2 regions of the Bacillus sp. PK6-16 genome follow, and region 2 is predicted to be linked to the other one. Evidence: riboswitches for the same ligand, from Rfam matches in the RefSeq annotation. Region 2 holds a riboswitch; the other holds the start of a gene.
The links. Region 2 has a riboswitch for thiamine pyrophosphate ahead of tenA (thiaminase II). Riboswitches for the same ligand answer to the same signal wherever they lie in the genome.
Positions count from the first base shown of each region.

Region 1: it holds a riboswitch for thiamine pyrophosphate, as region 2 does, so the genes downstream of both, M1D66_RS03385 (energy-coupled thiamine transporter ThiT) here and tenA (thiaminase II) in region 2, are expected to answer to the same signal.

Region 1 is NZ_CP096511.1:671,894-675,102, forward strand. It holds gene M1D66_RS03380 (sensor histidine kinase) at 1-938, shown strand, start outside; gene M1D66_RS03385 (energy-coupled thiamine transporter ThiT) at 1,146-1,817, opposite strand; TPP riboswitch at 1,904-2,005, opposite strand; gene M1D66_RS03390 (FeoA family protein) at 2,200-2,427, shown strand; gene feoB (ferrous iron transport protein B) at 2,424-3,209, shown strand, end outside.
Region 2 is NZ_CP096511.1:4,563,422-4,566,630, forward strand. It holds gene M1D66_RS23465 (ABC transporter ATP-binding protein) at 1-707, opposite strand, end outside; gene tenA (thiaminase II) at 676-1,371, opposite strand; TPP riboswitch at 1,457-1,560, opposite strand; TPP riboswitch at 1,621-1,732, opposite strand; gene M1D66_RS23475 (SH3 domain-containing protein) at 2,002-3,156, shown strand; gene M1D66_RS23480 (hypothetical protein) at 3,162-3,209, shown strand, end outside.

The sequences.
Region 1 (3,209 bases), 1.4 Mb from region 2:
TGCAAGATTATTACATCTATATCATTGCATTTGTAGTCGTTCTTATTTTTTTAGCTTCGTTCTATTACTCAAAACAAATTGCAAAGCCATTATTGAAAATAAATGATACAACAAAGAAAATAGCGCATTTAGACTTCACAGAAAAAATACCGATTACTTCAAAAGATGAAATTGGGGATTTATCGAAAAATATTAATGTGCTATCAAATAAACTCCATTCGCATATTGGACAGTTAGAAGAAGATATTGAAAAGGAAAGAAAGTTAGAAAAGACGCGAAAAGAATTCATTTCTGGTGTTTCACATGAATTAAAAACACCGCTAAGTATTATGAAAAGCTGTATTTCTATTTTAAAAGACGGGGTAGCTGAACATAAAAAAGAGTATTATTTTCAGGCAATGGAGAGAGAAGTAGACAAAATGGATACGTTAATTTTGGATATGCTTGAGTTAGCTAAATTTGAATCTGGTACATATAAAATGAAAAAGGATTCGTTTTATATTGATACAGTAATTGAAGATATATGTGAACATCTATCTGTGGAAATAGAGAAAAAAGAACTTCATGTTCATAAAAATATATGTTCATTTGAAGTGATTGCAAATCAAGGCCGGATTGAACAAGTCATCGTGAACTTCATTACGAATGCTATACGATATACACCAAATAAAGAGGATATTATTATTTCTACAATAGATGAGAAGAATCGTATAAAAGTGTGCATTGAAAATAAAGGTACTCATATTGAAGAAGAGCAATTAGATAAAATTTGGGATCGTTTTTATCGCGTGGATACAGCTCGTCAGCGTTCACAAGGTGGGACGGGGCTTGGGCTTGCCATTTCAAAGAATATTTTAGAACTACATGATGCTGAATATGGGGCAGAAAATACAGAAAATGGTGTGTTATTTTACTTCTATTTACCGAAAAAAGCGTAAATAATATGATTTACGCTTTTTTAATTTATTTTCATATTATCTTTACCTAATCTTTATTTTTAATCAGTATAATTTGTTTAGAATATGAGGTTATGTAAGGAGTCGATGAACCGTGCATAGCAATTGGCTAAGTATAATGGTATTTATTTTCTTTTGCGCATTTATTGTATTTTTAATTGATATTACGATATGAAAAAAGAGCGCTCATTAAGCGCCCTTTTTTTGTGTATTCATTTGATAAGCACTGATGCTTTTGAATAAGCGTGGTGAAGTGATAAATAAAAATATAAGTAAAACAGTACATAGAATATAGGAACCAATCATTGTACTACCGTTAAATATTAAAGAATATAGGAAAGCCGATTGGCCTTTTGGTGCATATTGTCCCCAGAAAATGATACCAGCGATAAAGTGACAGAAGTAACGAGCTAGACTACCGATAAAAGTAGCGACGATAATGTATCCAATTACTTTCTTTCCTTGGTTTGGTTTTGATGAAGGTTTGTCTTTACGGCTACCTAAATTTGATTGCTCTTCGCTATTATCATTGGAAGTTAAAAGTGCTTTTTGAATTGGACGATAGAATAAACCAGCAAATCCAATGAATGCAAAAGCAACAAAGTATTCAATTAGTACTTGAATTGGTGTGACGATAATGGCATCGCCTACGACAATTTGTAATAATCCCCAAATTAGGCCCCCTAAGAAAGCCATTTTGAAGCCCCAGCGGTATGCGATAATAAAAATAGGAATCATAGCAAATGAAATGGAACCGCCTGTTGCTGATATTTTTATTGAAAGTGGTAAAATGTCGATGACCAAGGCGAAGGCTGCAAGAATAGCAGATTCGATCATCGCTTGTAAATTGGTGTTACGCATGTTGTCTCCCCCTAAATCCAAGTTATACAAAAAAGAATAGATATCATAGGAGGATACGAAATACGTAAATAAAAATGAGGTATGTATTTCGGACGTTTGCACAATCCCTGCGTTAGCATTAACTAACAGGTTCGAAGGGTCGGAACGAAGTGTTCCCTCTCAGCGGCATGGCTCCCCCAGTGATAACGAGATTCTTTATTTGCTATTGTTTATTGTAAGCGAAATGGATGAGAATGGCAAACGAATACAGTATGACAATAATTGAAATAGAATTGTAGCGAAATGTTAATAAATATGAAGCAAAAGGGTATAGTACAAGAGAAATTGAGTGTGGTATAATTTTTTTGAAAATAATTATCATTCTCTTCTGAGGGGGAAGGTTATGAGCTTAGTAGATATTAAAATTGGAGAGAAAGTGTTAGTAAAAAGTATTCAGTCTTTAGATCAGCTATTAAAGCGTAGACTAGCTGCTTTCGGTCTTGCTGAAGGAAGCGAACTTCGCCTGAAACAGAAAGCGATGTTCAAAGGTCCTTGTACATTGGAGTGTCGTGGACAGTTAATTAGTATTCGTCATTGTGACGCGAAAATGATAAAGGTGGAATTAGCGTGAATAAGGTAGCTTTGCTAGGGAATCCGAATACAGGGAAGACATCATTATTTAATGCACTTACTGGTTCTTATGAGTATGTAGGAAACTGGAGCGGTGTAACAGTAGAAAAGAAGGTTGGTAAATTAAAAGATAGACAAGGAACATTAATTGATTTACCAGGTGTTTATGATTTAAATCCAGTTTCACGTGATGAAGGTGTTGTAACAAACTTTCTATTAACAGAAGAATTTAATCATATGTTAAATATCGTAGATTCCTCGCAGTTTGAAAGAAATATGCATTTAACGTTGCAGTTACTTGAATTTGGTAAGCCAGTCTCAATTGGTTTAAACATGGTTGATGTGGCGAAGCAAAGAGGAATTGTCATTGATGTAAAACGATTATCAGAGCTATTAGGTGTAACAGTCGTTCCTGTTGTTGCAAGAAGTGGAAAAGGCTGTGAAGAACTGCTTACGACTCTTAAAGAAAATAACAAACAAGAGAAAAAGCCATTCCTTATTTCATATGGTGTACAAATGGATGAAGGAATTGGAGAAGTAATTGCTCTTTTAGAGACAGCGAATTACGAGCATCCGAGATGGTTAGCACTTCAATTTTTAAGCAATAACGAAGTAGTAGAAAAAGAAATGAAAGCATTACCAATTTATAAGGAACTCATAGCCATTCGATCTCGCTTAGAAGGAAAACTTGATTGTACGTTAGAAGAGCACATTTACAAAACTCGTGAAGCGTATATTGAAAAGTTAAAAACAAATGTTATGAAGCATGAGAAAGAAGGAAAA
Region 2 (3,209 bases):
TTTAGCGCTAATACTTCCGGTTTATATAAATCTTTTCGTGTTCTGTTATGATCAAGCGGTACAGTCCGTTCAGTCAAAGTCGTTATCGGCTGCTGTTCCACTACTAGAACTCGGTTTGAAAGAAATAACGCTTCTTCAACATCATGAGTAATGAATAAAATTGTTTTTTCCCACTCTTGCCATTGTTCAAACAACCATTCTTGCAAAGAGGTCTTCGTTAAAGCATCCAACGCACTAAACGGTTCATCTAACAGCAATATCTCCCCGCCTGTTAATAAAGTTCGAATAAAAGATACACGTTGTCTCATACCACCAGATAAATCTTTCGGATATTTTGTCTCATACCCTTGCAAACCAAATTTATGTAACAGTTCCTTTGCCTTTACTTCTGCTTCTTTCTTCTGTACACCTTGGCACTCTAACGGCAGGGCAGCATTCTCAATAATTGTTCTCCACGGCAAAAGCATATCTTTTTGCGGCATATATCCTACAGGATGGTGCTTTGTTTCTGTCAGTTCTATCTGTCCAATACTTACCTTTTCTAGACCTGTAATAAGGCGAAATAAAGTACTTTTCCCACATCCACTCGGTCCGATAATACTGACAAACTCTTTCTCATGTATAGAAGCATTTAATTCATGGATGATTGGTTTCTCATCGTAATGAAAAGAAACATTATGAAACTGTAGTATGTTCTTGCTCCTCAAATCCCCACATCTCCTTACGATAGGACATATCCCAGAATAAATATTCAAATCGACTGGAATATAAGAAGATCTCCTCTAATCTTTCTAGTTCTTTCTCAGACTTTCCAACTGCCATTTCATTTAATAAATCTATTAACCAAATACAAAGATTACCGTATTCTTCCGAACTATATCCTTGAATCCACTCACCAAAAAACTCATGATCTCTTGCTCCAGGAATATCATTTAAACGCTTTCCAATTTCCCAATAGCTCCACATACATGGAAGAAGCGCTGCTATTAATTCCGCAAGTGTGCCATTTTGAGATACAGACATCATGTAATTTGTATAAGCTAAATTTTTAGCAGATGGTTTCGCAGACTCTATCTCCTCTATAGAAATTCCAAGTCTTTTTGCATATTGTTTATGGATTGTCATTTCGCCATTTAATATTCCATCAATTTGTTCAGCGAACTTTCCCATTACTTGTGGATTCGTTGCTTTTACAACACCAATCGCATATAACTTTGCATAATCTAGCAGATATAAATAATCTTGAATAATATAATACTGGAATTTATCTTTTTCTAACGTGCCATCTCCCATCCCCACTACAAACGGATGATTATGACTCATCTCCCAAACCGGTTGCACAGTTTCTAATAATCTATCGCAAAATTTCATTTCTCTATCCCCTTTCAATATATGTATCTAAATAAAAAACCACTTCTATATATAAGAAGTGGTTACAGCAAATAAAGTTATACATTTATTCGATGTTCCACTTCCCTTCGCTAGTATTACCTAGATCAGGTGTTGTAAGGGTTAAGGATTATTCCTCTCTCAGCAAGTCAAGCACCCCTAGTGGTTTCAATATGAAATTTTCAAATAAAAAAGCCCCGTTTCTATACGCAAAGAAACGGGGACTCATTGTTAGTGTCCGAATTGCTTCCCTACGCTAGCATAATCTAGATCAGGTAATAAAAAGGATCAAAGGCTTACGGCCTACTCTCAGCTGGCAACACCAGCTCTCCTAGCAAACTATAAAATTATCACTGTTAGTATAACACCCTAATAAGACATCATCAACTTTTTTAATTTTCTTAATTATCAACATAATATCAAAATTATATAATACATACATTCTATTTTAGAAAATAAAACCCCGATTAATTGTATAAAAAGGAATCATTATCCTCAAAAAATTTATTTTTATATTGATTTCATATTACATTTATGTGAATACCCCCACTATATCATATCTTTATACTATAATAAAATTACAACTATACAACTAGAGGAGGTCTCTATTCCATGAATATGAAAGCTACTGCTTTAACAGCAACTACTGTAGCGATTGCTTCTTTACTTCCTTCTATGGGTGAAACAAATGTACAAAAAGCAAACGCTGAACAATTATCTAATATTAAAACTGGGTATGTCAAAGTCAATCAAGTAGCATTACATACAGAAGATAACGTAAAAAGCACATCAATTGATACAATTCGCTTTAATACAAAAGTGAACATCCTTGAAACAACTAATGGTTGGTATAAAGTATCTGTTCATAATAAAGTAGGTTATGTACAAAAAGATGCTATTTTACTAAAAAACAAACTTCAATCTAATGATCAATACATCGTTAATGCTAATGCATTAAACGTTCGCTCTGAACCTAATTTAGAATCTTCCATTTTAGATGTATTACCAAATGGTAAGTTTATTACCGTTCAAGAAGATCAAGGCGAATGGTATAAAATATCACATAATGGCCAAACAGGTTACGTACAAAAAGCATTCATCTCTAATGGTTCACAACCCTTAGTAAAAGGAATCACCGTTCAAAATAATACAAAATATACTGTTGCAACACCTAATCTAAATGTACGTAGCACCGCTAGTACAAGTAGCGCTCTACTCGGTTCATTACAAAACGGTACACAAGTACAAGTAGTAGAAACTGTAGGTACTTGGTATAAAATTCGTTTTGGCACAGGATACGGATATGTAGCAAAACACTATGTAGTACAAAATCAACCACAAGCTAAAACAGATCAGCCTTCATCAATTCCAGCTGCTTTCAAATTCCCCGCTCAAGGAAGAATTAGCTCAACCTTTGATATACGCTGGGAACAAATGCATTATGGTATAGATATTGCCGCTCCAGGAAACGTCTCTATCCAAGCTGCTGCTGCAGGTAAAGTTGTGAAATCTTATTATTCAGCTAGCTATGGCAATGTTGTTTTCATTGCGCATCAAATCAATGGGAAATTATATACAACTGTTTATGCTCATATGAAGGATCGCACTGTACAAGCTGGTGATCAAGTACAAACTGGACAATTAATAGGTCATATGGGAAACACAGGTCATTCATACGGGCAACATCTTCATTTTGAATTACATAATGGAGAATGGAATTTTGAAAAAACAAATGCAGTAAATCCACTGCCATATTTAGTTAGGTAAATTGTATGCCACGCAATATACCTCTTATAATTGAATACGTAGCCTTTTTAGGT